DNA from 3 places in the Ruminococcus sp. J1101004sp1_RTP21198st1_B9_RTP21198_201120 genome. Region 3 is predicted to be linked to each of the others. Evidence: riboswitches for the same ligand, from Rfam matches in the RefSeq annotation. Region 3 holds a riboswitch; each other region holds the start of a gene.
The links. A riboswitch is a leader RNA that binds a small molecule or an ion and turns the genes downstream of it on or off. The one in region 3 is predicted to bind cobalamin.

Region 1 (10,486 bases), on a different contig from region 3:
AATACTGTGCAGACATGAATATACTTTTAACTTATTATAAATGTCTGGATGACTGGAACGATGACAGGAAATATGTGAAGCTTGGTTACGCCAGGCTTCTTGAGGGGAAAAATAACTGTCTGTTAAAACTTTATCCAGATAAGGCGAAGCGGATCGTCGAACTTCTGGATGAGCTTTCCGCTTTGGAGAAACAGGGAGAGACAGATATAGACAGAATGTCCGGGATTTTTGGGCATATTATGGAGGAGATTCTTGCTTACAGGCAGGATGAGTGGGAGAAAAGCCTTCGAAGAATTGGCTTTTATCTTGGCAAATTCATCTATCTTCTGGATGCATATGATGATGTGGAAGAAGATGTAAAAAATAAAGATTACAATCCTTTCGCAGAAAAATATACAATGGAAGGGTTTGAAGGGGAAGTACGCCAGATCCTTATGATGATGATGGCAGAAACCTGCAGAGAATTCGAGAAGCTTCCTATTATTAAATATGGGGATATTCTTCGGAACATTTTATATTCCGGTGTGTGGTGCCGCTTCGAGGAAGTGAGCAGGAAACGCAGGGAAGAACGGGAGAAAGAACATGTTGGATCCATATAGCGTACTGGGAGTTTCCAGAAATGCAACAGATGAAGAAATAAAGAAGGCATACAGAAAGTTAAGCCGGAAGTACCATCCGGATGCGAATATTAACAATCCGAACAAGGATCAGGCAGAAGAGAAGTTTAAGGAAGTACAGCAGGCATATGAGCAGATCATGAGAGAACGCGAGTATGGAAGCAGTGGTGGATCTTCCGGCGGATACGGTGGTTATGGATATGGAGGATTTGGCGGCTTTGGAGGACAGCAGCGCCAGAGCACTTACGAAGATGAAGAAAGTGTGCGCAGACGTGCAGCAGCTAATTTTGTTCAGAGCGGACATTATCAGGAGGCTATGAATGTGTTGAATTCCCTTTCCCAGAAGAATGGAGAGTGGTATTATATTTCCTCCATGGCGAACATGGGAATGGGGAATAATGTAAAAGCGCTGGAGCATATTCGTGAAGCTGTGCGCCAGGAGCCGAATAATCAGCAGTACCGTATGCTCCTGAACCGGATGGAAGGTGGCGGAAGCTGGTATGAGACACAGCAGGGACCGTTTGGAGGAATGCCAGTGGCAGGGGATGATATGTGCCTGAAGCTTTGTCTGGCGAATGCGCTTTGCGGAATGTGCTGTCCGGGAAGCGGAGTGCTGTGCTGTTGATAAAGTAGAAGTTTATGATACTGTACCGTGGAGAAAGATGCCATTGTACAGTATTCTTTTTTTGAGGTGTTTTGATGTTACCAGAGAACCGGAATCTTTGAATGACAGATTTTGTTAAAAATCAATTGACAAGAAAACTCGCACGTATTAAACTGTTAAAGCGTGAAATAGATATAGATACCGCAGACGTGAAGCATCTGACGTTCGTATGGGATAATGCTGCTTTATTTAGCTGCCTGACCATTTGTGGGGAGCGTGCATCTGGTGTGCGGTAGTATAGGAGGAATCAGATAATGAGTATTCGTATTGGTATCCTGGGATATGGTAACCTGGGACGTGGCGTAGAATGTGCGATCAAACACAATCCTGATATGGAACTGGTGGGAGTTTTTACCCGTCGTGCTCCTGAGACTGTTAAAATTCTGACAGAGACAGCGAAGGTATATTCTGTAGATGATGCTGAGAAGATGAAAGACCAGATTGATGTTATGATTCTTTGCGGTGGAAGTGCTACTGACCTGCCAGAGCAGACACCTAAGTATGCCCAGTGGTTCAATGTGGTAGACAGCTTTGATACCCATAAGAGAATCCCGGAACATTTTGCAAATGTGGATAAAGCGGCTTCTGAGAACGGTCATGTGGGAATTATTTCTGTAGGCTGGGATCCGGGAATGTTTTCCCTGAACCGCATGTATGCAAATGCAATCCTGACAAACGGCAAGGATTACACATTCTGGGGAAAAGGTGTAAGCCAGGGACATTCTGATGCAATCCGCCGTATCAAAGGCGTAAAAGATGGCAAACAGTACACCATCCCGGTTGAGTCTGCTCTGGAAGCAGTAAGAAGCGGAAAGAATCCGGAGCTTACTACAAGAGAGAAACATACCAGAGAGTGTTTCGTAGTAGCTGAGGAAGGCGCTGATCTTGCAAGAATTGAGAATGAGATCAAGACTATGCCGAACTACTTTGATGAATACGATACCACTGTACATTTTATTTCCGAAGAGGAACTGAAACGTGACCACAGCGGAATTCCGCACGGTGGATTTGTAATCCGCACAGGCAAGACCGGTTGGAATGATGAGAACAGCCATGTGATCGAATATAGCCTGAAACTGGATTCTAATCCGGAATTTACTTCTTCTGTAATCATTGCATATGCAAGAGCTGCATACCGCATGAACCAGGAAGGACAGAATGGCTGCAAGACGGTATTTGATGTAGCACCTGCTTACTTAAGCGCTCTGAGCGGAGAAGAATTAAGAAAACATCTGTTATAATCATTTTATAACAGAAATATTACAGAATTTATAAAAGGACAGTTCTTTCGCATTGTGTGGGGCTGTTCTTTTTTTATTGAAAATACCTTTGAAAACATTGCTTTTAAAGAGAAAATAATACGAAAATATTGTGAAAACTTTACAGAGTTTTACTTTCGGGTTGACGATAGATGGAAACTGTAATATAATGAGCTACATAAAGCTGTAACAACTTTGTAAAAACTTGAAGATGATAATAACAGGGGTTGTGTTTGCTGGACAGCAGTATTACCTGTGGACAGCAACAGATTAATTAAAAAGGAAGGTAAGTATGCAAAACAAATGTAAAAAATTCAGACTTTGGAGTATCCTGCTGCTGGTAATGCTTATGGCAGCCGGTTTTACATGCCAGAGTACATCAAGAGATGTACAGGCTGCCACGAAGAATGGATTCCGTACAGTAAAAGGGAAAACATACTACTATAAAAACGGCAAGAAAGTCAAAGGATGGCTTACCCTGAACGGTAAGAAATATTATTTTAATAAATCTACCGGTGTTCAGGTGAAAGGCTGGGTGAAAGATAAAAAGGGCAGAAAGCGTTATTTCACAAGCAAAGCAGGTGTTATGGTAACTGGATGGCTTTCCAATTCCAAGGGACAGCGCCGTTACTTTGCACCGTCAACCGGATACATGAAGACAAAGTGGCTGAAGCTTGGCGGAAAGACCTATTACCTTTACGCGAAATCAGGCGTTGCAGCTACCGGTTTTGTAAAGGACAGCAAAGGAAATATCCGCTATTTTTCCAAAACGGGAATTATGGCCACTGGCTGGCTGACTAGCTCATCAGGAGTGAAGCGGTATTTTGACACTACATCGAAAACTGCTACCAATGGAATCATGGCAGTTGGTTTTAAGACGATCAATAATGTGACCTATTATTTCTACAGCGGCTCCGGAGCTATGGCGACCGGCTGGGTGGAGAATACAGACAAGGGTACAAAGTACTATTTTGATCCTACTACAGGCGCGATGTACACAGGCACACAGACTATTGATGGTGTTACATATACATTTTCCAGTACTGGTGTATGCCAGGGAGAGAAGAAGGATGATCCTTCTCCGAATGGAAATACAGGAAATAAGACCATCAAGAATTATCTTGCAGGAGCACTTTTACCTGTTGGAAAAGCACTTTACGTATGGGGCGGCGGATGGAATGATTCCACAAGAAAGGGTCTCAGCGATACCATGACCAGCTGGTATAATAAATGGTCGGCGAATCCATCCAGTTATGATTACAATAATTACCGTGATCTTTCTACTTCCAATCGTGCGAAAGGATTTGACTGTTCAGGCTTTGTAGGCTGGTCTGCTTATCAGGTAATGCAGACACAGTCAGGTGTAGGATACGGATACACAGTGGTTTCAGGTGAAATTGGAAGCTATTACAAGGGCAAAGGCTGGGGCTCAATCGTGAATCAGTCTTATCTGTCCCAGAATGGCTGGGAGTTGAAGCCTGGCGATATCGGATACAATGATGGCCACACATGGATCGTTCTTGGACAGTGCAGTGATAAGAGTGTTGTTATCATTCATTCCACTCCGCAGGCAGGTGTCCAGATTTCCGGAACTACCACACCTACAGGAAGCTATTCCAGTGAGGCTGCAGCCCTTGCGAAGAAATATATGTCCTTGTATTCCGGATACAGCATCTTCAACTATCATCCATCAGTTGGAAACTATATCCGAAATGGTAACTATCTGAGATGGAATGGAGATACACTTTCTGATCCGGATGGTTATTACAATATGACAGCAGATCAGATTTTGTACGATTTGTTTGGAAAATAATGGCTAAGTAATATACAAGAGAGAATCAGTGGAAATACTGGTTCTCTTTTTGCGTAACAGGAAATTTCGTTGAATTAGAAAGCCTTTTTCAAACACGCTCTAAGATGTCTTATTTAGACAAATGTATTACGAAATGTTACAAAATTTTAAAATTTATTGCAATTTAGGCTTGAAATCTTTGCGAGAGTGTGCTAATATGTAGCAAGATTGAACGAAATATTGCAAACATATTACAAATTGAGCTTTTTAGATTATCAAAAAGATTAACGAGGGTGACGAAACATGAAGAAAAGAATTGTATGTCTGACACTGGCAATTTTAATGTGCGGTTCACAGGTTGTAAGCGTAATGGCTGACCGTGAGAGCGATTTAAGAGAAGAGCAGGCTTGGACAAGCCAGCAGCTGGATGCTACATACGCACGTATGAGTGCTCTGTGGGATCAGAAGCAGCAGCTTGAGAGCCAGATCGAATCTTTGAATTCTGATCTTGTAAATGTAATGGTTTCCATTCAGACTCTTGAGAGTGATATCGCTTCCAAGGAAGCAGAAATTGAGAAAACACAGGGCGACCTGACCAAGGCTCAGAATGCCAAGGATAAACAGTACAGCGCCATGAAGAAACGTATTCAGTATCTTTATGAAAAAGGTGGAAACAATGCATGGTTCCAGATGATGTTAAATGCAGATAACCTTGCAGACCTTCTTACAAGAGCTGAGTATACACAGCAGATGTATGAGCAGGACAGAGAGAGCCTTCAGAAATATGCAAGAACGATTGAGGAGGTTCAGAAGTTAGAAGATCAGTATGAGCAGGAGAAAGCTGATTTTGAGACTATGAAGGAAGAATATGAGGCTCAGCAGTCTAACCTTCAGTATCAGTTGGATGTAACCCGTGCGAACAGTGCTGATTGCGAGAACGAGATCGCATATGCACAGCAGCAGGCTACTGAGTATGCGAACCTTCTGGAACAGCAGCAGGCAGAAATTGAGCAGCTTGAGGCAGAACGCATTGCCGCAGAAGAAGAGGCAAGACGCCAGGCAGAGGCAGAGGCCGCAGCAGCTGCTGCTGCACAGGAAGCAGCTCAGAGCGGAGATAATTCCTCTGAAGATGTTCAGTATGATGAAGACGGAAATGTTGTAAGCGGTTCTTCTGATGGATCTTCTGATTATGAATATGATGAGTATGGTAATGTAATTGATACCGACAATACAGTTGATTACAATTCCGATGCAAGCAGCTCCGACAGTTCCTCAGATAGTTCTTCTGACAGTTCCTCAGCCAGCAGTTCTTCTGGTTCCGGATCTTCTGTCGTATCCTATGCAACACAGTTTGTTGGAAACCCATATGTATGGGGAGGAACAAGTCTTACCAGTGGCGCTGACTGCTCTGGCTTTGTGCAGAGTGTATACGCGAACTTTGGCGTAAGTCTTCCAAGAACATCTTATGAGCAGCAGAATGCCGGATATGAAGTATCCTATGCGGATGCTCAGCCAGGCGACCTGATCTGCTATGGCGGACATGTTGCAATCTATATGGGAAATGGACAGATCGTACATGCATCCAATGCCAGAGATGGCATCAAGGTCAGCGATAATGCTGCATACAGAACGATTACTTCTGTAAGACGTCTTGTGTAATCTGAATAAATGAATTTGTGAGCCCTTTCCGGAGATGAAAATCCGGAAGGGGCTTTTTTTTTCTGGAAATAATGTGGAAAAGCAAAGAAAAAAGAAGTATAGTAAGAATAAAAGTATTGTCTGAAAATCGTAACATAAATATTTTTATATAGCCAGATGAGAGGAAGAGAAAAATGCTGAATCATTATCAGATGAAGGAAATTCCATATTTAAGAATATTAGGAAGAACGAATGGCAGTCTGGAGCCTGTAACACTATTTTGGACCGCCTCTGGAATTGAACTGAATGTAAAAGCAACAGAAATATGGGTGAAAATCCGCTCCGATTATGATGCCTTTGAGCCATGGGTGGATGTGATCATAGATGGTGTATTGTCCCAACGGCTTATGGTAAATAAGGGAGAACAGGAAATCTGCCTTTTCCGTAATATGGAAATGGATAAGGTAAGAAATGTAAAGCTTCTTCGTGATACCCCTGCGTTTCCCACAGATGAAAAAACATTGCTTCAGCTGCTGGAGGTTGAAACTGACGGTGAGTTCTTACCTCTTGAAATACCAAAGCTCAGATTGGAAGTAATCGGGGACAGCATTACCTCTGGTGAGGGTGGCAGCGGTGCAGGAGAAGAAATGACATGGAATTCCTTTTGCTTTAATGCTGTGGATAATTATGCATATATGGCAGCAAAAGAACTGGGCGCGGTGTACAATTGCATCAGTCAGAGTGGCTGGGGTGTTTTCTGTTCCTGGGAAGGAAATGAGCAGCAGGCAATCCCGCTATATTATGAGCAGGTATGCGGTCTTTTGAATGGAGAAAGAAACAAACAACTGGGTGCTATGGAAAAATGGGATTTCCAGAAGTTTCAGCCTGATGTGATCGTGGTGAATCTGGGGACAAACGACGGCAGCGGCACGAAGAATATGGACAGGGTTGGAAAGGCTGTGGAAGACTTTTTGAGGAAACTGCGCATATGTAATCCGGAAAGCTATATTCTGTGGTGTTATGGAATGCTGGGAGATGGAATTTCTACGACGCTTGAGAAAGCGGTGGGGAATTATAAAAGAAAAACAGGGGATGAGCGCGTAGAATTTGTGAAGCTTCCGGATACACTGGAAGGAGAATTTGGATCAAGGCAGCACCCGGGGCACAGATCTCATGAAAAAACAGCGAAAATCCTGGCGGAGAAGATTCTGGAGAAAATGACGTTACTGGTCACGCTGTGACCAGTAACGCGCTTCGCGATGCACAGAAAGACGAACCTTCTTGTGACAAGCACAAGAAGTAGCGTTTGCTGCGCAAACTTAATTCTCGGGTTTTCTGTGAACTTTGTTCACAAAAAACACCTCGCGGAACGTTGCCAGTAAACAGTAACTCTGGTTGATAAAAAAATAACAAAAATTCTTTCAAAGGGTTGACAAAGACAGTGACCGGTGGTACTATGATGTCAGTATAATTCCATAGTGAACATATTAAGTGCTGACAGCTACAAGCTGGCAGAAAGAGGGAATCAGGTGAGAAACCTGAGCGATCCGGTCACTGTAACAGAGGAGCGAATCTCATAGTCCATTGTGCTTGCGCATGAGAAGGAGAGATGATGTGATGATCCTGGAGCCAGGAAACCTGCTTGGTATGGCGAGGTTAAACTTCCGATGAAAGTGTAACAACCAGTTTTGGGGAATCCGCAGCCCTGAGATGTTGTCCGCTTTTGTGAGTGGACATTTTTTATGGAATGATCGCCTGTTCAGAAGAATTATACAGATTAAATGGCAGGCGATACTACTTCGGATGAAACCGTTCCCTCCGCGTATATATGAACGGATCATATTCTACCCCGGAGTAGCATCGCTCCCTCTTAAATAATGATGATCCAGAAGCCGCATATGCGGTATTTTTTTTACACTTTTCCAGAGCATGCTTGAAGAATCATTCCCGCAATTTCCCGCAAATTGTGACGTACATCTTGCAGAAAAACTTTTTCAAACACTCTCTGGCCGTATTCTATTCCTGTAAGCGGGATTCTTTTTTAGCATTTGATTTTTGGGCATTACGAAATAGAATATAAAGAATATTTTGCTTTGAGTTGTATGAGATAAGGAGAGAAATATGGAGAAAAAATATTGGGAAGACAAAGAATACGCTTATTTCAGTCATAAAAAATGTGAGTATTTTCCCTGTCATAGAGGAGCTGATCCGGAGGACTTTAACTGTCTGTTCTGCTATTGCCCGCTTTATGCCCTTGGAGACAAATGCGGCGGAAATTTCAAATATAATGAGAAGGGATTTAAAGATTGTACGAATTGTCAGCTCCCTCATAAGAAGAAAAACTACGGTTATGTGACAGGAAAATATCAGGAACTTGCTGCGATGATGCAGAAAGTAAGAGAAGCAGATCATAAAAATGAAAATGAGTAATCAAAGAAATAAGTATAAAAAACTCTCCGGAATATATACGAAGTTAAGCTTACGTATTTATATTTCTCGGAGAGTTTTTGCGTAATGCAAAATTCCATTGGAATTCTGCAAGCTGGGTCCTTTTTATCGTATGCTTAACAGCATCTTTAATTTCGGAATCTGGTTGTTGAGAATCAGACCCTCTGGAAACATAGCATTATGAACGAAATCAGCGGCATAAGTGAAGTCTCCAATATGCTCTGTTCCATGACTGTCACTGGAAAGCACGATTGGAACCAGATACTTCCGGCAACAGGACAGAATCTGCGCGCAGTTGGCCTGTGTATCGCCCCGATATCCGTAAGGCGCCAGGGAAGCTTCGTTGATCTCAAGGAGAACACCGTTTTCACCGGCAGCCTTTACAACTGCGTCGTAATCTATGTCATACTGGGGATTATCAATGTGTCCCAGGATCTTTATAACCGGATTCTTCATTACGTTCAGAAAAGCAGCAGTATTTTCTTCCCTGGTCTTTGGCCGGAAATTCTGATAATGCATGCTGGCGATTGCGTAGTCCAGCTTATCAAGAAGCTCCTGTGGCAGATCTGTTTTTCCATCGGTATCCAGAATGTTCAGTTCAATTCCATATAATAATTCCACATCGAAACGCTTCCTGGGCGAATAGATCAGGCTTCGGAAATAAGAAGAAGTTCCGGCAGCTAGAGTGGCTGGTCCGTGGTCTGTGATTCCAAGAAGCTTCAGCCCTTTTTGAGAAGCAGCCTTTGCCATGTCGCTGATGGTGCAGGTTGTGCCGTGTCCGCTGGCAATGGAATGTGTGTGTATATCAGAAAGATACATAAAATCATCTCCTAGTCAAGATTACGTGAATATATGCAGCTGGTAATTTCACTATAAAAGTGTTTTGAAAAGCCATTTACAGTTAACTTTAGTATGCCAGAGGGCAAAAAACATGTCAATCATAAATAAGAAAAAACAGAGAAAACAAATAAAAACAACATTGCACTACAAGAAAAACCACATATAACATGCCAGGAAATGTTGCTTTTTGTTGACACTTGGAAAGCAGAAAGGTATAATCAAATCAGAAAATAAAACTCTTTATTCAGGAGGAGAAAATGGGATACACAGATAATATGTCTCCGGAAATGAAACAGAGAATCGTACAGGAGCTTGTACCAGGCAAGCAGATTTCCCTGGCACATATCATTGCCAATCCGGATAAGATTCTTTACACCAAGCTGGGTCTTGATCCGTCGCTGGACTACTCAAGAGCGGCCATTGGGATCATGACTGTAAGTCCGGCAGAAACTGCTATCATTATGGCAGATATTGCGATGAAATCATCTGGCATTGAACTGGGGTTTGTTGACCGTTTCAGCGGAAGCCTGATCATCACAGGTACTGTGTCGGAAGTAGAAGCTTCTACCAGCGCAATTATGGACTATGTGGGAAATAAACTGGGCTTTACTTTATGCCCCATTACAAGGACTTGACAGAATATGAAGAAACTTGTTCTGATCGGTCGCAGCGAGGCTGGAAAAACTACTTTGACCCAGGCCCTGCGTGGTGAAAAAATACATTATCATAAAACACAATATGTAAATAATTTTGATGTGATCGTAGATACGCCAGGAGAGTATGCCCAGACGAAAGGTCTGGGACACGCCCTGGCGTTGTATACATATGAATCAGATGTGGTAGGTCTGCTGGTATCTGCCACGGAACCTTATTGTCTTTTTCCACCTTGCATTACCTGTATGGCCAACCGTGAAGTAATTGGAATTGTTACCAAAATCCACAATCCGGATGCAAATGTAAAACTTGCCACGTCCTGGCTGGAGCTTGCCGGCTGTAAAAAAATCTTTTATGTAGACTCCAGGCAGCAGGAGGGCATTCCGGAGATTTTGGAATATCTCAGGGAAGATGGCGATGTAATGCCGTGGGAAAAAGATGCCTCTGATCCGGTGAATTAGAAAATACCTGCCAAATGGGGAAAAACAGTAAAACCACGAAAAACAACATAGCAACCCAGAAAAAAATCCACATAAAACAACATAAAACAACGGAAAAACCTTGACTTATAATG
Region 2 (10,486 bases), on a different contig from region 3:
TCCCATAAATGCACGGATACCGAAAAACAGGACAACCACGATTAACAGAATCGCTCCGCCAAGCATAAAATAGCGAAGGTTATCTGATAACCATTCTCTGAAATTATCCAAGTTCTTGTCCTCCTTAATACAACGCACCGGAACGCCCGATCGTTCCAGGCAATACACCTGAAGGGAATCGAACCCCCGCACATGGTACCGGAAACCACTGCTCTATCCACTGAGCTACAGGTGCATAAATTCGAAAGCTGCATTATCATTAGTTACTGTCTAACATTTAAACAGCAACCTCATATACAACCACTTCGACTAAAAAATTATAGCACAATATCGACTGGATGTAAAGTTTTTTCTTTTGACGGAATAGTTATGTCAGTTTTGAAAAAGGGGCTGTCGGGAAATAGACAGCCCCGCCCTCATCCGGGCAAAATCTCCCACAAATTGTGACGCACATCTTGCAGAAAGCCTTTTTCAAACACGCTCTAGTACTCCATTTTTACTCCATTTTCGTAATAAATAGCTTGAAATTATAATAATTTACGTGGAATACACCACTCTCTCAACCCCTGGAAATACTGGAAAAATCAGGTGTTCCGTAGAGGTCGTATGGGGTGCTCTGATATACGTAATAATTCAGCCAATTGGTATACAGGTTGTTGGCATGGGCTCTCCACAGCAGAAGCGGACCGTTTTCGGGGTTGTTGTCGCGGTAGTAGTTTTCAGGCATTTCAATAGGGAGCCCTTTGCCAAGATCGCGTTTGTACTCGCCGTCCAGGGTGACACGGTCGTATTCCGGGTGACCCATTACAAAAATCTTGCGGCCGTCTTCTGCCATGGCAAGAAAAAGACCTGCTTCGTCGGATTCTGCAAGGACAGTAAGGTCTTTGCAGGCGTGTACATCTTCAATAGGAACTTCTGTATGGCGGGAATGAGGTGCCAGAAATACATCATCGAACCCTCTGACCAGCGGAATTTTGCGGTTCATTACCTTATGCCAGAAAAGGCCAAACATTTTCTTATCCAGCTTACGTTTCTTCAGTCCATAGAAATGGTAGAGCGCAGCCTGAGCAGCCCAGCACAGGAAAATAGTGGATGTCACATGGGTCTCGGACCAGTCCATGATCTGGGTAACTTCCTCCCAGTAATCAACCTCTTCAAACTCCATCTGCTCTACCGGTGCTCCTGTAATGATCATTCCATCAAACTTCTTATCTTTCAGTTCAGAAAAAGTCTGATAAAATTTGTTCAGATGACTCCTGGAAGTGTTTTTCGCCTGATGGGACTCCACTGCCATAAAGCTTACGTCAACCTGCAGAGGAGTATTGGAAAGAGAGCGAAGAAGCTGAAGCTCGGTTTCCTCTTTCAGTGGCATTAAATTTAAGATCAGAATATAAATCGGACGGATATCCTGGTGCATAGCACGGTTCTCGTCCATAACAAACAGGTTTTCTTTTTCCAGAATCTCCTTTACCGGGAGATCACTTTGTATTTTAATTGGCATTGCAATTTCCTCCTACTATTATACATACTTTTTGTCATTCCTTTCGCTTCGCTCAAGGCACAAACAAGTTATAAAAATGTTGTGTCCTTCCACTCTTCTCTTCTGTAAAAATATATTCAATACAGTTCACTGGTAACGTTCCGCGAGGTGTTTTTTGTGAACAAAGTTCACAGAAAACCCAAATTTTCTTTTAAACACCCGCCAGCTCCAGGAAATCCTCCTCCGACAAAATCGGGATTCCCAGTTCCTGTGCCTTCTTGTTCTTGGAAGAAGCCGATGTTTTATCATTATTGATCAGATAGTCTGTTTTCTTTGTCACAGAACCGGTCACCTTACCGCCGCGGGCTTCGATAAATTCCTTTGCCTCAGAACGGTTGGAAAAATGCTCTACACTGCCTGTAATAACAAAGGTTTTCCCTGCAAAAACCTGTTCCGCAGAAGTCTCCTCATGAACCAGATGAAGATGACTGAGCAGATGATCCAGCTTCTGATTATTCTCTGCGCTCTTAAAATAATCAGCCAGACTTCCGGCGATTACCGGACCGATTCCTTCAATCGAGCTGATCTCTTCTTCCTCCGCATGGCGGATTTTCTCTATATCATCGTCAAAATATTTACAGATCACCTTGGCATTTGCAAGACCGATACCTGTAATCCCAAGACTGTAGATCACCTTGGCAAGAGTGGTCTCTTTCGCCTTCTCCAGACTCACCATCAGATTATCAAAGGACTTCTGACCAAATCCTTCCATTTCTACGATCTGATCTTTATATCTTCCAATTTCAAAAATATCACCAAAATTATGAATAAATCCCATTGCAATAAACTTCTCCAGAGTTGCCTCTGAAAGTCCGTCAATATTCATGGCATCACGGCTGGTAAAAAGGCTGAAGGACTTAATCTTCTTGGCAACACAGTCCGGATTCATGCAGTATAATGTCTCCACATCGTTTTCCTTGCGGATACGCGCCTCCCGGCCGCACACCGGACATTTATCCGGAATTACCAGATTGCCGCTTCTTGTAAGATTCTCCGCAATCTGGGGAATGATCATATTGGCTTTATACACCTTAATGGTATCTCCAATTCCAAGCTGCAGTTCCTTCACAATACTGATATTGTGCACGCTGGCACGGCTTACGGTAGTACCTTCCAGCTCCACCGGTTCAAAAATTGCAACCGGATTAATCAGTCCGGTTCTTGACGGACTCCATTCCATATCCACCAGCCTGGTTTCCCGCATTTCATCCGCCCATTTAAAAGCAAAGGAGTTTCGCGGAAATTTCGCAGTACTTCCCAGAGACTCCCCATAGGCGATGTCATCGTAGGTCACAACCAGTCCGTCTGATGGAAAATCGTTGTTTACAATTGCCTTTGAAAAATAATCCATGGCTTCATCCAGATTTTCAGAGGTAACCACCTTATACTCCACCACCTCAAAGCCCTGTTTCTTCAGCCAGATAAACTGCTGCTCCCTGGAATTAGAAAAATCCACATCCTGGGCACTTACCAGGGCAAAGGCATAAAAACGCACATTTCGTTTCGCCGTAATCTCGTTATTCAGCTGACGCACGGAACCACTGCAAAGATTCCGCGGGTTCTTATATTTGGCATCTGCATCGCCTATAGTCTCGTTGATCCGCTCGAACTCAGAATAAGTGATAATCGCCTCACCCCGAAGCACCAGCTGACCTTTATAAGGGATGCGAAGAGGGATATTCTTAAACACCCTGGCATTGTTAGTAATAACCTCACCTACAATTCCATTCCCCCTTGTTACTGCTTTCACAAGCTCACCGTTCTCATAAGTAAGAACAATGGTCAGACCGTCCAGCTTCCAGGATAAAAGGCATTTGTGATTTCCTATAAATCCACGGAGCACTTCCCTGTCTTTTGTCTTATCAAGGGATAGCATGGGGCTTGGATGTTCTTCCTTCGGAAGTTCATTGACTGCCTCGTATCCTACACGGACAGTAGGACTATTTGTGAGTACAGTGCCGGTTTCCTTTTCCAGCTGCTCCAGCTGGTCGTACAGGCTGTCGTACTCCTGATTGCTCATGATTTCCCTGTCTTCCTGGTAATATGTCTTCGCGGCCTGATCCAGCTTTTCTACCAGTTCTTTCATTCGCTGTAGAGAATTTTCCATGATGTCCTCCTGTTTTACTGTTATAATTACTGCAAGCAGACTTCCTCTGTGAAACAGACTGCCTTTTTTCTGAAATAGTGCGGGAAGTAGCTGGCTTATTTTGCCTTTTTACTTCTGGAATTGAAGAAAAGGGAATGCTGTCTCTTCCCTGTTTTTGGGAAAATACAGGCGCACTGTCCTGCCTTCTGGCTGCGGGAAGCTGGGAGGAATCTGCTATTCCACGTTCCAGCTTCTTCCACTCCTCCTGGGTGGCTTCTCTGTACCCGCCCTCTTTCAGGCCATCTATTGTCAGTTCCATGATTCGTACGCGCTTCAGACTAAGCACCTGATATCCCAGATATTCACACATTCGGCGGATCTGCCGGTTCAATCCCTGGGTGAGAATAATCCGAAAAGAATTTCTCCCTGTTTTTTCCACAAAACACGGACGGGTAATGGTATCCATAATAGGAATTCCAGATGACATTTTTTTCACAAAATCACCATCAACTGGTTTATTCACAGTCACCAGATATTCTTTCTCATGGTAGTTTCCCGCACGCATGATCTTATTTACCAGGTCTCCCTGGTTTGTTAAAAGCAAAAGCCCTTCGGATTCCTTATCAAGACGTCCTATGGGATAAATTCGAACCGGATAATTCAGATACTCCGTAACTGTAGTCTCCTGGCGCTGTTTTTTTGTGCTGCACACCACACCTCGGGGCTTGTGAAATAAAAGTAGAACTTTTTCTTCTACTTTTTTCACAGGCTTACCATCCACAAATACAACTGTATCTGCTGTAATCCTTTCTCCCGGTTCTGCCTTATGACCTTCCACAGTCACCCGTCCGTTCCGGATCAGGCTGTCAGCCTCACGTCTTGAACAGAATCCCGCTTCGCTTAAGTATTTGTTGATTCTGATTTTTTCGTCCATTTTTCCATTATATAGTTTTTCCCGGGCATATGCAAGGCAAACCTTGCTCCAAGCTCTAGAGCCTGTTTGAAAAATCATTCCCGCAATCTGCACGCTCCACTTTGTGGGAGATTTTGCCCGAATTCAGTTGCCGTAGCCCGCTACGGCGCCTTCATCCGGACAAAATCTCCCACAAATTGTGACGCACATCTTGCAGAAAGCCTTTTTCAAACACGCTCTAGGATTCTGCATTGGTCAAGTTGAATGTGAGGGATGGATTACTCCTGTGTAATTCCGGTTACTTCATAGCCAGCGTCTTTGATTACCTGGCGGATTTTGTCCTCGTCCACTTTCTCTGGTGCTGAGAAAATAGTAGTTCCGGCATCATGGGAGGATACAACATCCTGTACCCCAAATGCTTCCTGGATTGCTTTGTTTACGTGTGCTTCGCAATGTCCGCACATCATTCCTGTTACATTAACTGTCACTTTTACCATGGTATTATTCTCCTTTTTGTTAGTATTGTTATTAATATCGCTGCATTCGTTCAAAAGCTTGCAGCTGTTATTAATCGTTTGTTCTGCATCTGAAGTTTTATCTGCATTGAATGATTTTGAGAAAACAGCAGATGATGCTTCAGAGAAATCAGCAATATTTCCAGAATTGGATTCTATGGAAACCGGATTCTTGACTTTTTTATCTTTAACTGCGTCATGAATTTTAAACAGGTTTAGCCTCAACGCGTTGGTAACTACACAGAAGCTGGAAAGGCTCATGGCAGCAGCGCCGAACATCGGGTTCAAGGTCCATCCGAAAATTGGAATCCATACGCCGGCAGCCAGCGGAATACCAATTACATTGTAGAAGAACGCCCAGAAGAGATTCTCGTGGATGTTGCGAAGAGTAGCGCGGCTCATACGGATAGCAGCTGGCACGTCGGAAAGCTGGCTTTTCATAAGGACAATATCTGCTGCGTCGATGGCTACATCCGTTCCGGCACCGATGGCAATACCAATATCTGCTCTGGTAAGGGCTGGTGCGTCGTTGATTCCGTCGCCAACCATGGCAACCTTGCCTTTTTCCTTCAGGGAGCGGATGACGCTCTCTTTTCCATCTGGAAGGACGCCTGCAATAACCTGGTCAACACCTGCCTGTGCGCCGATGGCTCTGGCCGTGCGCTTGTTGTCTCCGGTAAGCATAACTACGTGGATACCCATATTCTGAAGCTCTTTGACCGCCTGTGCACTGTCCGGTTTGATTACATCAGCAACTGCAATGATTCCAAGAAGTTTTCCATCTTTTGCGAAAAGAAGAGGAGTTTTTCCTGCTTCGGCAAGCTTCTCGGCCTGGTTCATAAGAGACGGAGAGACAGCTGCCAGAGTGCTGATGTATTTCATGCTTCCGCCGATAAGCGTGGAAGCACCAAGCTTCGCAGAGAGTCCATTGCCGGGAAGAGCCTGGAATTCTGTGACTTCCTGGGCTGTAAGACCAAGGCTTGCAGCTTTTTCCAGAATGGCTTTCGCAAGAGGGTGCTCGCTCTTTTTTTCAAGGGCGTAGGCAAGGGTGAGAAGATCGTTCTCAGATACGTCGTCTGCAGGGAGAATGTCAGTAACCTCCGGCTGACCGTTTGTGATGGTTCCGGTTTTGTCAAGGGCTACGATCTGAACCTTTCCGGCTTCCTCAAGGGAGACGGCTGTTTTGAAAAGGATACCGTTTTTGGCACCCATTCCGTTTCCAACCATAATGGCAACCGGAGTGGCAAGACCAAGGGCGCATGGGCAGCTGATGACCAGAACGGAAATTCCTCTTGCCAGGGCGTAGCCAGCCTCATGACCGGTAAGCAGCCAGACAATAGTTGTTATAATTGCAATGGTGATAACAGCAGGTACGAAAACACTGGAAACACGGTCTGCGATTTTTGCAATAGGAGCTTTGGTGGCTGCAGCATCACTGACCATTTTGATGATCTGGGAGAGGGTGGTGTCTTCGCCAACGCGGGTAGCTTCACATTTGATGAAACCAGACTGGTTGACTGTGGCTGCGGAGACAAGATCTCCGGCAGCTTTGTCAACAGGGATACTCTCACCTGTAAGGGCAGATTCGTTGACTGCACTGGAGCCTTCGATAATCACACCATCCACCGGGATGTTTTCACCAGGGCGAACAACAAAGGTGTCACCTTTTACAACCTGGTCAATGGGAACGGTGGCTTCCTGGCCGTTTCGGATGACAACGGCAGTCTTGGGAGCAAGCTTCATAAGACCTTTTAAGGCATCCGTGGTCTTGCCCTTGGAACGGGCTTCCAGCATTTTTCCAACGGTGATCAGGGTCAGGATCATAGCGGCAGATTCGAAATAGAATTCCATCATGTAGTGCATGACAAGTTCGGAATTGCCGTCAACCTGGGCTCTGGTCATGGCGAACAGGGCGTAGACACTCCATACAAAGGAGGCCATGGAGCCGAGAGCTACCAGGGTATCCATGTTCGGAGAGCGGTGCCACAGACTCCTGAAGCCACTGATGAAAAATTTCTGATTGATGACCATGACGATTCCTGCAAGAAGCAGCTGTACAAGTCCCATGGCGATATGGTTGCCATCAAACCAGGCTGGCAGCGGCCATCCCCACATCATGTGTCCCATGGAAAAGTACATCAGCACCAGAAGGAAACCTACTGATGCAATGAGTCGTTTCCTGAGAAGTGGCGTTTCATGATCTTCCAGGGCTTTTTCAGCATCGGAAACGGATTCCTTCTGACCGGAAGCCCCCTTCAGGCTGCAGCCGTATCCGGCTTCTTCTACAGCTGAGACAATGGCAGAGGCTGAGGCGGTTCCTTCTACCCCCATGGAATTGGTAAGCAGGCTCACGGAGCAGGAAGTAACTCCCGGAACCTTGTTTACCGCTTTTTCTACACGGGCGCTGCAGGCTGCACAACTCATGCCGGTGACGTTGTATTGTTCCATAATAAATTCCTCCTTCGATTACAGTGTTTCGATACCGACGGACTGCTCCGCACATTCGTACCTCCGCAGGCAGGTACACATTCGGAATACGCTGATATCTCACTTCATTAGCTTCTGCAAAGTTGCAACCAGCTCATCAATGGTTTCGTCTTTACCGTCACGGATATCTCTTGCCACACAGGTTCGGATATGATTGGCGAGAAGTTCCTTATTAAATGCATTCACAGCGGCATTTACAGCTGCTGACTGAATAAGAATATCGTTGCAGTAAGCGTCATTCTCCAGCATTCCTATAATCCCCCTTATCTGGCCTTCAATACGTTTTAGACGGTTTACCAGCTTCCTGCGCTCTGCTTCGGAACGATCGGTGTGCTTGGTACAACAGCAGGAACAGACCTTCTTGGTAGTTTCCTGGCTGGAAAGAGTTGCAGGATCGGCTGCGGTGTGGCTACGGCAGGATTCGGATTTATGATCAGCTGTCATAGGCGGACTCCTTTCCTTATATACCCCTTAGGGGTATGTACTTGATGAAATCAATATATACCCTGGCGGGGTATTTGTCAATAAGTAATTCACAGAAAACCCGAGAATTGCGGCGCGAAACCATGCGAAAGCATGATTTCTGTGCATCGCGAAGCGTGTTGCTATGAACGGAGTGAATAGTAATCTGTTTGAAAAATTATTCCCGCAATCTGCACGCCCCACTTTGCGGTATTTTTTGCCCGAATTCAGTTGCCGTAGCCCGCTACGGCGCCCTCGTCCGGACGAAATCTTCTACAAATTGTGACGCACATCTTGCAGAAAGCCTTTTTCAAACATACTCTAGTTCATAAAAAATACATAAAAAGTTCATAAAAAATATATAATAATATGGTACATATTAAATATCCGAGTCGAATATGTATAATGGTTATAGCGCGAAGGTTGCATCATGAACATGATGCGCAAAAGAGAATCCGGTGAGAGTCCGGAACGATGCCGTCACTGTGTAAGGGAATTGCTTCAGAGCCCACTGGGAAACCGGGAAGGGGGAGCAGTGTTGACTGAAGTCAGGAGAACTGCCTTGGCGTGGAATCTTAGGTCTGCGGTACACAGAACCTGTATTCTCATAACGATACATGAATATTTCCTGAATGTTTTTTGGAAGAAAAGTGTGTATATGAGAATGTGTGCAGTCGCAGAAAATGCGGCTGTTTTTATGCAATGGGAGATTGGTGATAAATTTCCCATGGGATTCTTTATACGTGATTCTATCCGGAAATACAAAAAAAAGAGGAAAAAGAAATGAAAAGAAAATCTTTATTAGCAATCCTTCTTGCAGCTTCTATGGCAGCAAGCATGACAGCAGCAACAGCAACTGTTGCATTTGCAGAGACAGAGGAAGCGGCAGAGGAGACAACAGACGATGCAGAAGCAGCTGATGATGCTGAGACAACAGACGATGCTGAGGCAGCTGACGGTGCAGAAGAAGCTGATGATGCAGAGACAACAGACGATGCAGAAGCAGCTGATGACACTGCAGATGCAGATAAGGAAGCGGCTGATAAAGTAGCAGCACTTATCGATGCTATTTATGTTCAGGAGAGAACAGATGATACAGATAAGCAGTGCAAGGAAGCTAAAGAAGCATGGGATGCCCTTACAGATGCTCAGAAAGAGCTTGTAGAGGGAGAAGAGGCAAGCCCAGAGTATTTCGGACGTGATACAGGTGATGCTTCCAAGGATGATCCTCGTAATCAGGACGAGATCGGTGAGAATGAGCTTCTTGTAGTAAGCTTTGGTACATCCTTTAACGACAGCCGTGCAGAGGATATTAAGGGAATCGAGGATGCTCTTGCAGAAGCATTCCCGGATTGGTCTGTAAGAAGAGCATTTACCGCTCAGATCATTATCAACCATGTACAGGCAAGAGATGATGAGCAGATTGACAACATGCAGCAGGCACTTGACCGTGCAGTAGCAAACGGTGTTAAGAATCTTGTAGTTCAGCCTACACACCTTATGCATGGTGCTGAGTACGATGAGATGGTAGAAGCTATTGATGCTTACAAAGATAAATTTGAATCTGTAGCAATCGCTGAGCCAATGCTTGGTGAGGTTGGCGATGACGCTACCGTTATCAACGATGACAAAGCTGCTGTTGCTCAGGCAATCACAGATGAAGCTGTAAAAGAAGCTGGATATGACAACATGGAAGCAGCTGCAGAGGATGGAACTGCATTTGTATTCATGGGACATGGTACTTCCCATACAGCAAACGTTACATATGACCAGATGCAGACACAGATGGATAACCTTGGATTTACAAACGCATTCATCGGTACTGTAGAGGGTGAGCCAGAGGATACAGCTTGTGATGAAGTTATCAATAAAGTAAAAGATGCCGGATTCAAGAAAGTAATCCTTCGTCCGCTTATGGTTGTTGCTGGTGACCATGCAAACAATGATATGGCTGGTGATGATGATGACTCCTGGAAGAGCATGTTCGAGGCTTCTGGAGATTTCGATGAGATTGACTGCCAGATCGAAGGTCTTGGAAGAATTGACGCTGTTGAGCAGCTTTATGTAGCTCATACTCAGGCAGCTATTGATTCCATCACGAAATAATTATCTTGGTATAAATTGTTATTGCAACAGAACAAAAGCAGCTGCTCCTACACTGTGGGGCAGCTGTTTGAGTAATAAAACAAATACGGCACACACAAGTGCACCGTAAATAAAGAAAAAGCAAGGAGAGTTATTATGAAACGTTCATTAGTTATTTTATTAACAGCTGTAAGTATTTCCGCTATGACAGCAGGAACTGCATTCCCGGCATTTGCAGAAGCCACAGAGGCTGAGGCAGAGGAAACCACAGATGGTTCAGAGAATGCCGTAGACAGCGAACTTGAAGACGGTGTTTATGGTGTAGAGTTTGACACAGACAGCAGTATGTTCCATGTAAATGAGGCTTGCAACGGAAGAGCTACCCTCACTGTAAAGGA
Region 3 (10,486 bases):
TGCCTAAGTGTGATCTTGTAGTCAGTGCTACGGCAAGTCCGAATTTTACTTTGCGTGAGGAACTGTTTGAAAATCTGGAACTGGAAAAAAGTATTGTTCTCATTGATCTGGCAGTTCCAAGGGATATTGAACCGGAGGTTGGAAAATTCGAAGGGATAACCTTGTTTGATATGGATAGCTTCCGCATGGAAGAAACTCCGGATGAGCTTCAGGAAAATCTTGAGGCGGCAGGACTGATCGTGAGAGATCAGATGGATGAATTTTTTAAATGGTTAGATGGTAAGGAACTGATACCAAGAATTCAGGAAATCAAAGAGAATGCAGTGAATGACTTTAACCTGCGGATCATGAAGCCATTGAAAAACACACAGATGGATGAGCAGGAAAAAGAGAAGTTGATAAATGCAGTGGATACTGCAATGGGGAAGGTTATAAATAAAATGCTGTTTGCATTGAGAGACAGTGTGAATGAGAAAGCATTTCTGGAATGTGTAGCAGGATTGGAGAAAACATATGAAAAATAAGCGCTATTTCCCACTGTATGTGGATCTATCGGATAAGAACATTGTGGTAGTGGGTGGGGGAACCATTGCCACAAGAAGAGTGAAAGCATTATTATTATTTACCAGGAATATTACAGTAATTGCGCCGAAGATGACAGCAGATCTCTGGGAACTGGGCAAGCTGGGAAAAATTCAGATCCAGCCCCGCCCTGTGAAAAAATCAGATTTCTCTATGGCTTATATGGTGCTGGCTGTTACGAATAACAGTGAGTTAAATGAGGAAATTTACCGTATCTGTAAAGAAGAGGGAATTTATGTAAATGTTGCAAGTGATAAGAATTTGTGCGATTTTTACTTTCCCGGAATTTGTCTGAAGGATGATATTGTAGTGGGAATCACGGCCAGCGGTGTCAATCACAAAAAGGCTAAGGCAGTAAGAGAAAAAATGCAGGCACTTCTGGAAGAACTGGAAAAAGATGAGGATAGTTATGAATAAAAAAGTTGTGATCGGAAGCAGGGAAAGCAAGCTTGCCGTACTGCAAAGCCAGATGGTGAGGGACTATATTGTCTGCAAGCACCCGGAAACAGATGTGGAAATTCTTACCATGAAGACCACAGGTGACAAAATTCTGGACCGTACGCTTGATAAAATCGGAGGAAAAGGTCTGTTTGTAAAAGAACTGGACCGGGCGCTTCTGGAAGGAAGAAGCCAGTTGTCGGTTCATAGTCTGAAAGATATGCCAATGGAAATCTCAGAGGAACTTCCCATACTTGCTTTTTCCAGACGTGAAGATGCAAGGGATGTACTGGTTCTTCCAGAAGGCTGCTATACTTTGGATCCATCCAAACCCATCGGATGTTCCAGTCTTCGAAGAAAACTGCAGCTGAAAGAAATTTATCCGGATATGAATGTGAAAAGCATTCGTGGAAATCTTCAGACAAGACTGGAGAAGCTGGATAACGGAGATTATGCTGGGTTAGTTCTTGCAGCCGCAGGGTTGAAGCGTCTGGGACTTGAAAAAAGAATCAGCCGGTATTTTGATACAGAAGAAATGGTTCCGGCAGCAGGTCAGGGAATCCTGGCTGTCCAGGGAAGAAAAGGGCTGGATTATGAATATCTGGAAGGATATGACGATCTGCAGGCACACCAGGCGGCAGCAGCGGAGCGTGCCTTTGTGAAATATTTAAACGGAGGCTGTACTTCTCCTGTGGCAGCCTATGGAGAAATCAAAGATGGTCAGTTGAAACTTACCGGCCTTTATTACGAGGAAGAAACCGGACATTACCTGAAAGGATATAAAACCGGAAATCCTTCAGATGCAGAAAAACTGGGAACTTCTCTTGCAAAAGAACTGCAGGAGCGCTGCAAAGTGGAATACAAAGAGTCCGGCTTGCAGGAAGACAACAAAAAAGAACCGGGAAAAGTCTGGCTGGTGGGAGCTGGCCCTGGAGATGTGGGACTTTTTACAATGAAAGGTGCCCAGGTGCTGGAACAGGCAGATGTGGTTGTTTATGACAGCCTGGTAGGACAGGGAATCCTGACCAGAATTCCTGCTTCTGCAAAATTGATTAACGTGGGAAAACGAGCCGGCCACCATACCATGTCCCAGGAGAAGATCAACCAGGTTCTTGCGGATGAGGCAAAAAAGGGCAACCGGGTAGTACGCCTGAAAGGCGGCGATCCTTTCCTTTTTGGACGAGGAGGAGAGGAACTGGAGCTTCTTACAAAGGAGGGTATTCCTTATGAAATAGTTCCTGGTGTGACCTCCCCGATTTCCGTACCTGCATACAATGGGATTCCTGTGACACACCGGGATTTCTGTTCCTCTGTCCATGTTATCACCGGACATAAACGCAAGGGTATGGAGTACGACATTGATTTTGGGGCACTGGTGCATACAAAGGGAACTCTTGTTTTTCTTATGGGAATCACTGCCATGGAGGATATCTGCAATGGCCTTATGAAAGCTGGTATGGAACCGGATATGCCTGCCGCTGTTTTGTCCAAAGGAACCACAGCAGGCCAGAAACGAGTGGTAGCTACTGTTGGTACCCTGAAAGCTGCGGCTGATCAGGCGAAGATCCAGACACCGGCCATTATTGTGGTAGGAAAGGTCTGCACTCTGGCAGATGATTTTGCCTGGTATGAGAAATTACCTCTGGCAGGCTGGAAGATCCTTGTCACCCGGCCAAAGGAGAATATTTCCAGAACTGCGGCCCTTCTTCGGGAGAAAGGTGCAGAAGTACTGGAACTTCCATCCATCAGTATTATCCCTCTGGAGGATCAGAGCAGACTGTACCAGGCCTTTTCTCATATCCGCAGCTATGACTGGCTGGTATTTACAAGTCCTGCAGGCGTGGAAGTTTTCTTCAGGCAAATGGAGAAAAAGAAGATCGACCTGCGTTCTCTTGGAAATGCAAAAATCGCGGTGATCGGTGAGGGCACAAAGAAGAAATTTCTGGAAAGAGGAATCTATCCGGATTTCATGCCTTCTGTTTATGATGGAAATACCCTTGGAAAAGAGCTTGGCGCTCTTTTAAATGGAACAGAAAAGATTCTGATTCCAAGAGCCTCCCTTGGAAACAAGGAACTGGCAGAAGAACTGAAAAAAACAGGTGCACAGGTGGATGATGTTCCGACCTATGAGACTGGATATGTAAGCAGTCCTCTTATTAATGAGAAGAAAAAATTTGAAGAGGGCACTATTGACCTGGCTGTATTTACCAGTGCTTCCACAGTGAAAGGCTTTGTGGAGAGCACCAAAGGACTTGATTATTCCAGGGTTCGTGCTGCATGCATTGGAAAACAGACTCGTGCAGCGGCGGATTCTTATGGAATGCAGACATATATGTCAGAAAAAGCAACCATCGACAGTCTGATCGAACTGGTTGAGACACTGAAGAGGAGAGAAGAAAAATGGAACTGATTAAGAGACCTAGAAGATTAAGGGGCGGTGCGAATTTGCGTAAAATGGTGAGAGAGACCAGAATGGACAAATCTTCTCTTATCTATCCGCTGTTTGTAATGGAAGGAAATGGAATCCAGGAAGAGATCCCTTCCATGGAAGGGCAGTACCGTTACAGCCTGGACCGTCTTCCCTATAAGCTGGAGCAGTTGGAAAAAGCAGGAGTAAACAGCATTATGCTTTTTGGAATCCCGGATCATAAGGATGAAGTCGGAAGCGGCGCTTACGCTCAGGATGGTATTGTACAGAAGGCACTTCGGGAAGCAAAGAGCAGATTTCCAGAGATGTATTATGTGACAGATGTGTGCATGTGTGAATATACTTCCCACGGTCACTGCGGCGTTCTTTGCGGCCATGATGTTGACAATGACAAGACATTGGAGCTTCTGGCAAAAACAGCTCTGTCTCATGCGCAGGCTGGCTCTGATATGATCGCTCCTTCCGATATGATGGACGGGCGTGTGGCTGCTATCCGTAAAGAACTGGATCTGGGCGGTTATACCAATATTCCGATCATGTCTTATGCGGTGAAATATGCTTCTGCGTTCTATGGTCCATTCCGCGATGCAGCCGGAAGTGCTCCTGCTTTTGGAGACCGCAAGAGCTATCAGATGGATTTCCACAACAGAAGAGAGGGAATGAAAGAAGCTCTTATGGATATTGAAGAAGGCGCTGATATTATTATGGTGAAGCCTGCCATGTCCTATCTTGATATGGTATCTGAGATCTCCAAGGCTGTGAATGTTCCGGTAGCTGCCTATAGTGTAAGCGGTGAGTATGCCATGGTGAAGGCTGCAGCAAAGATGGGCTGGATCGATGAAGAGCGGATCGTTGGAGAAATGGCGGTGGGAGCTTATCGTGCAGGTGCACAGATTTATATCACCTATTTTGCAGAAGAAATTGCAAAAATGATGGAGGAAGGGAGAATCGGATAATGACAAAGTCTGAGAAGCTTTTTGAGAGAGCGGTAAAAAGAATCCCTGGCGGTGTAAACAGTCCGGTGCGTGCATATGGCGCTATTGGAGAAGCACCGAGATTTATTGAACGTGCAGATGGCTGCTATATTTATGATGTAGATGGCAATCGTTATATTGATTACATAGATTCCTGGGGACCAATGATCCTGGGACACAATTTTCCTGCAATACGGGAAAGCGTTCTGAAGGCATGTGAAAAAGGCCTGAGTTTTGGATGCGCTACAGAGATTGAAGTGGAAATGGCTGAATTTATCTGTGACAGAATCTCGCATGTGGATATGATCCGAATGGTCAATTCTGGTACAGAGGCTGTTATGAGTGCAATCCGTGTGGCAAGAGGTTATACGGGGAAAAATAAGATCATCAAATTTGCAGGCTGCTATCATGGACACAGTGATGCCATGCTGGTAAGCGCAGGTTCCGGTGTGATGACAAGTGGTGTGCCGGACAGTGCCGGTGTTCCAAAAGGCTGTACAGAGGATACTATGCTGGCAGCTTACAACGATCTTGGCAGTGTGGAGACTCTTTTTCAGCAGGCAGATGGCCAGGTGGCAGCAGTGATCGTGGAAGCAGTTGGAGCCAACATGGGTGTAGTTCCGCCAAGGGAAGGATTTCTGCAGGGACTTCGCGCTCTTTGCGACCAATACCATGCCCTTCTTATTTTTGATGAGGTGATTACCGGATTCCGACTTGCATTTGGCGGCGCAGCACAGTATTTTGGTGTAACACCGGATCTGGTTACTTATGGAAAAATCATTGGTGCCGGAATGCCGGTAGGTGCATATGGCGGAAGAAGAGATGTGATGGAATTGGTTGCTCCGGCAGGAAAAGTATATCAGGCAGGTACTTTAAGCGGAAATCCGGTAGCTATGGCTGCCGGGCTTACCCAGCTGAAATATTTGTATGACCATCAGGAAATTTACACGGAACTGGAGAAAAAGGGAGAGCTTCTCTACGGTGGAATGGGAAAAATCGTGAAAGAAAAAGGTCTGAATTACCAGATGAATCATGTGGGCTCTCTTGGAAGCCTGTTCTTTACGGGACAGCCTGTTGTAGATTATGTTTCTGCAAAATCTTCTGACACAGTGGCATTTGCAGAATATTTCAAAAAAATGCTGAATATGGGAATTCATATGGCTCCGTCCCAGTTTGAAGCCATGTTCCTGTCAGCGGCTCATACAGATGAAATTATTATGGAAACTCTGGATGCAGTAAAGCTTGTTCTTTGAAAATGTGTGTGGTATAATTTAGACACAATTACATAAAAGAAACCAGAATACGAGTTGCTGTAATAAAATGCGGCTGTAATAAATGAACCGTGGCAGAGGATTTACTGATATAGAGAATGCAGTAATATTCAGAGCTGCACAGTGACCCGCTACGCTGTAAAAAAGATCGGAAGAACAGCGTGAACGGACGGTTTCCAGAAAGAGACTGTAGGAGGCTAGACAAATGGGTAAGAAATATGTGGCTTATGTAGGAACCTATACTCACGGAACCAGCAAGGGAATTCAGGTTTATGACGTGAACCTGGAAGAAGGTACTCTCACAGAGAGAAGTGAAGTGGAAGTTAGTAATGCGTCTTATACCGCAGTATCCAAGAATGGAAAATACCTTTATTCTATCGAGGATGAGGGTGTTGCGGTATTCAAGCGTGATCATAATGGCGATTTGGCACGTATCAACAGCGTGGATATTGATGGCATGAGAGGCTGTTTCCTTGCTACAGACGTAGATGGCAAATATCTTTACGTAGCAGGTTATCATGATGGAAAGGTAACCGTTGTACACACTCATAAGGATGGACGTCTTGGAAGTGTTATGGACGGTGTTTTCCACACTGGTCTTGGAAGTGTTGCAGAGCGTAACTTCCGTCCTCATGTAAACTGTGTACGTCCTACTCCGGATAATAAATATCTCTGCGCAGTAGATAATGGAATTGACCAGATCAAGGTCTACTGTATCAATAAGCGGACAGATAAGCTGGAGCTGGTGGATATTGTAAGATGCCCGAGAGAGAGTGGACCGCGTATTATCCGTTTCAGTGCAGATGGACGTTTCGCATATGTGCTTTTTGAGCTGAGCAATGAGATTAAGGTTTATAGCTATAACGGAAATGGAGATGTTCCAGAATTTGAACTGCTTCAGAGCGTTTCTACCCTGGCGAAGAAGGAGGATGGAAATGTATCTCACAATGCAGCATCCGGACTTGCACTTGCACCAGACGGAAAGCATCTGTTCTGTACCACAGCCGGTGAGAATACAGTTGGTATGTTTGAAGTAGACGCTGAGACAGGACTTCTGGAGCGTAAGTTTGTCCTTCCGGTAAGTGGTGACTATCCGAAAGACCTCGTAATCTTCCCGGATAACCAGCACATTGCCGTTGCCAACCATTCCAGCAACAGCATTACCACCTTCAAGGTTGACTATGAGAAGAACATCATTATGATGAAAGGCAAGCCGCGTAAGATCGAGACTCCGAACTGTATCAATATCTGGCCGGTACCGGATGGAGAGGATATTGAGGATATAGAGGCCTGATAAATTCTGATTGACAAACAGGAAATGCTGTATTATACTTTGCGATGTTGTGTTGAGAATTGAATAAAACGACCATTTTGGTGCCTGGTGGAAATTAAAATAAATTCTAGCAGGTCAAACGGGAAACAGGTGAAAATCCTGTGCTATGCCGTAGCTGTAACAGTTGAGTAAGCTTTCGAAACCACTGAATTTTTATCGGGAAGGGAAAGCATTATGATGACACTGGAGCCAGAATACCGGCCAGAATGAAGAACTTTTGCTGCGGGGCACGGTATAGGGGTTGGTTTTATATAACAGGATTATTATGTCATTAAGCCGCTGCGTTAGCAGCGGCTTTTTCACGCTTTTATTACATGAATTCCCTGATTTGGCAGAAGTTTATGCTATTGGAAAGGATAAACACAAATGGCAGAATTGTTAAAGAATATTCAGTCATATTGGGATATGAGAGCTGGAGGATTTTCAGATGCCAGTATGGAAGAAAGAAAAACAGAACCTGGAGAGAGATGGGAAAATATTTTCAAAAATTCTCTTAAAACGGGATGCCATGTATTAGATGATGGGTGTGGCGCTGGCTTTTTTACCACTTTGCTTGCTTCGATGGGATTTCAGGTGACTGCGGTAGATTATAGCACAAAAATGCTGGAAGAAGTCAGAAGAAATCTGGAGACAGAAGGACTTAAAGCAGAACTTCATCAGATGGATGTGCAAAGCTTAGAATTTGCTGATAATTCCTTCGACGCAGTGGTATCAAGAAACGTATTCTGGAACCTGGAGCATGCAGATAAAGCTTATGAGGAAGCGTACAGGGTTCTAAAAAAAGATGGAATTCTAATTCTGGAAGATGGAAATTATTATCGCCGTTTTTTTAGTGATAAGTATCAGAAAGCCTATGATGAGTTTCAGCGGGGACATGAAAAAGAAGAACAAGGGTGCCATGCGCGACATAATAAAGAAAATGTAGATTTTTCCATTATGGATGAAATTGCAAAGAAATTGCCAATGAGTCAGGTAGATCGACCTGCCTGGGATTTTAATAAACTTGTAGAAACAGGATTTCATAAAATACAGGTGGAAATAGCTGGCAGCCCTTTACCGATGAGTTTTTGTATTGTAGCACAGAAAGGCTGAAAAAGTGAAAAGAGAGATTATAAAACGACTGATTTCACTTGTGATTATTTTGTTTGGGCTGTCTCTGATGACCTTTGGACTTACATATATTTTGCCGTCAAATCCAGCTGAACAGCTGGCAGAATCTATGGGTGCAGGTCATGACCGGGAGGTAATCGCAAAGATTGAAGAAAAATACGGATTAGACAAATCTTTTGGAGAGCAGTATGTGAACTGGCTGAAGGGTGCGTTACATGGCGATTTCGGAATGTCGGTAAAATATGCACAGCCCGTTTCCCAGGTATTAGGAAGAAAACTCCCCAATACGGTTAAACTGGCAGTTGCATCGTTTATTCTGATGATATTAATTTCTTTTCCGTTAGGAATTTTATCAGCAGTATATAAGGATAAAAAGGCTGATTATATTATTCGGTTTATGTCTTTTATTGGAATTTCACTGCCTAGCTTCTGGGTTGGTATGATGATGATCTATTTTTTTGCAGTTAAGGTGCACTGGCTGCCTGTGGGGGGATCAGATTCTTTTAAAAGTCTGATCATGCCGTCTGTAACACTTTCGTTAAGCATGAGTGCGTACTACATAAGACGGATCAGGGCGGTAATGGTCGAGCAGATGAATGAGGAATATATAAATGGCTGTCAAGCAAGGGGAATTGGAAGGTTTCGTACAATTTTCTTTCATGTGCTGCCAAATTCCCTGCTTACTGTAGTGACAATGCTCGGCATGTCATTTGGAGGATTACTTGGTGGAACAATGATCGTTGAAACGGTCTTTAGCTGGAATGGAATCGGCAGCGCAGCAGTGGCTGCGATTTCCGGCAGAGATTACCAGCTGATCCAGGGATATGTTATGTGGATGGGATGTATTTATGTACTGGTGAATCTTTTGGTAGATATATCTTACCAGTGGCTTGATCCAAGAATTAGAAGAGGAGCCCTGCAACATGAAGAGTAAGAAAAAATTATGGATTCGTTTTGTGATTATAATGGCATTTGCAGTGCTTTTCTTATTATTTGCATTGTTCGCGGGAAAATTTGCACCTTATGATCCGTTGGAAACACACTATACAGACCTTCTGAAAGCGCCATGCAAACAGTATCTCATGGGAACTGATCAGATGGGAAGGGATATATTTTCGAGAATTCTTTACGGAGGAAAAACATCACTTTTGATCGCATTTGTTGTGACAGCGATTATTTCCGTTGTAGGAATTCTTATCGGGACAATAGCAGGCTTCTGGGGAGGCGCTTTTGATGCTGTTTTAATGCGTTTATCTGACATGCTGATGGCCTTTCCTGGTTCCATTTTTACAATTGCACTTGTAAGCTTTCTTGGTACAGGACTTCCAAATCTGATTTTGGCAATGACCATAACAGGATGGACTTATTATGCAAGAATTAGCCGGTCATTAGTGCTTTCCATAAAAAATAATACATATATAGAGCAGGCAAGACTGGGAGGCGCTAATAATTTCCGGATTATGACAGGTTATATTATTCCAAATGTCATGCCTTCGCTGTTAGTAAATATTACGCAGGATATTGGAAGTAAACTTTTGACCATTGCAGGTCTTTCCCTGCTGGGGCTTGGTTCCCAGCCACCTACACCGGAGTGGGGATATATGCTGTCTGAGGGAAAAGACTATATGTATTCGGCACCCTGGATGCTTATGGCACCTGGTATTGTTATTTTAATAAATGTAATCATATTTAATTTACTTGGAGACAGTATTCAGGATCTGATGAATCCGAAAAGAAAAAATTAAGAATGTTTACTCTTTAAAATAAAGAGTTGAACATAGATTATAGTTTAACAACAGGAGGAGAAATAAAAAATGAGAAAACGGTTAGTATCTTTATTGTTTGCAGGAATTATGGCATGCAGCGTAATAGGAAGCGGTGTTACTACATTTGCAGCCGAAAATGACAGTCACATTAATCTGGCACTTTTCACCTACATCGAAGGCATGGATCCTGCAACAGACTGGTGCGGATGGAATCTTACACGCTGTGGTGTAGGAGAAACTCTTGTGACTGTAAATGAAAATATGGAAATTGTAGGACAGTTAGCTGATGAGTGGGAGCAGGTTGATGATACAACTTATCGTTTTCATATCCGCCAGGGAGTAAAATTCAGCAATGGTACCGAGCTGACACCAGAGATCGTAAAGGATTCTATCCAGAGATCTATTGATAATAACTCTCGTGGAGGAGATCTTAAAATTGCAAACATCGAAGTAGATGGAGAGAATGTAGTATTTACTACAGATGGTGCATACAGTGCTTTTGTTTCACAGCTTACAGAGCCGATGACAGTTATTGTAGACACCACAGCTGATACAAGCAATTATGATACTATGCCAATCTGTAC

Region 1: another riboswitch for cobalamin. It lies ahead of AB5618_RS02875 (DUF6783 domain-containing protein); the one in region 3 lies ahead of AB5618_RS12910 (class I SAM-dependent methyltransferase).
Region 2: another riboswitch for cobalamin. It lies ahead of AB5618_RS08320 (sirohydrochlorin cobaltochelatase); the one in region 3 lies ahead of AB5618_RS12910 (class I SAM-dependent methyltransferase).

Annotation. Positions count from the first base shown of each region.
Region 1 covers NZ_JBCOMI010000003.1:77,317-87,802, reverse strand. The annotation lists gene AB5618_RS02905 (DUF5685 family protein) at 1-599, shown strand, start outside; gene AB5618_RS02900 (J domain-containing protein) at 583-1,242, shown strand; gene AB5618_RS02895 (diaminopimelate dehydrogenase) at 1,536-2,522, shown strand; gene AB5618_RS02890 (N-acetylmuramoyl-L-alanine amidase family protein) at 2,833-4,353, shown strand; gene AB5618_RS02885 (NlpC/P60 family protein) at 4,636-5,991, shown strand; gene AB5618_RS02880 (GDSL-type esterase/lipase family protein) at 6,165-7,211, shown strand; cobalamin riboswitch at 7,443-7,631, shown strand; gene AB5618_RS02875 (DUF6783 domain-containing protein) at 7,900-7,998, shown strand; gene AB5618_RS02870 (cysteine-rich small domain-containing protein) at 8,092-8,400, shown strand; gene AB5618_RS02865 (phosphatase) at 8,524-9,237, opposite strand; gene AB5618_RS02860 (BMC domain-containing protein) at 9,516-9,893, shown strand; gene AB5618_RS02855 (EutP/PduV family microcompartment system protein) at 9,900-10,373, shown strand.
Region 2 covers NZ_JBCOMI010000010.1:18,258-28,743, reverse strand. The annotation lists gene AB5618_RS08380 (SH3 domain-containing protein) at 1-111, opposite strand, end outside; tRNA gene AB5618_RS08375 (tRNA-Arg) at 164-235, opposite strand; partial or broken gene AB5618_RS08370 (DUF6783 domain-containing protein) at 368-469, opposite strand; partial or broken gene AB5618_RS08365 (DUF6783 domain-containing protein) at 425-520, shown strand; gene metA (homoserine O-succinyltransferase) at 560-1,501, opposite strand; gene ligA (NAD-dependent DNA ligase LigA) at 1,692-3,647, opposite strand; partial or broken gene AB5618_RS08350 (pseudouridine synthase) at 3,907-4,737, opposite strand; partial or broken gene AB5618_RS08345 (DUF6783 domain-containing protein) at 4,687-4,803, shown strand; gene AB5618_RS08340 (heavy metal translocating P-type ATPase) at 4,818-7,502, opposite strand; gene AB5618_RS08335 (metal-sensing transcriptional repressor) at 7,602-7,985, opposite strand; partial or broken gene AB5618_RS08330 (DUF6783 domain-containing protein) at 8,147-8,257, opposite strand; partial or broken gene AB5618_RS08325 (DUF6783 domain-containing protein) at 8,234-8,335, shown strand; cobalamin riboswitch at 8,407-8,583, shown strand; gene AB5618_RS08320 (sirohydrochlorin cobaltochelatase) at 8,787-10,109, shown strand; gene AB5618_RS08315 (hypothetical protein) at 10,245-10,486, shown strand, end outside.
Region 3 covers NZ_JBCOMI010000017.1:78,230-88,715, forward strand. The annotation lists gene hemA (glutamyl-tRNA reductase) at 1-524, shown strand, start outside; gene AB5618_RS12885 (bifunctional precorrin-2 dehydrogenase/sirohydrochlorin ferrochelatase) at 514-999, shown strand; gene cobA (uroporphyrinogen-III C-methyltransferase) at 992-3,430, shown strand; gene hemB (porphobilinogen synthase) at 3,421-4,404, shown strand; gene hemL (glutamate-1-semialdehyde 2,1-aminomutase) at 4,404-5,675, shown strand; gene AB5618_RS12905 (lactonase family protein) at 5,899-6,987, shown strand; cobalamin riboswitch at 7,049-7,247, shown strand; gene AB5618_RS12910 (class I SAM-dependent methyltransferase) at 7,393-8,118, shown strand; gene nikB (nickel ABC transporter permease) at 8,123-9,070, shown strand; gene nikC (nickel transporter permease) at 9,060-9,881, shown strand; gene AB5618_RS12925 (ABC transporter substrate-binding protein) at 9,951-10,486, shown strand, end outside.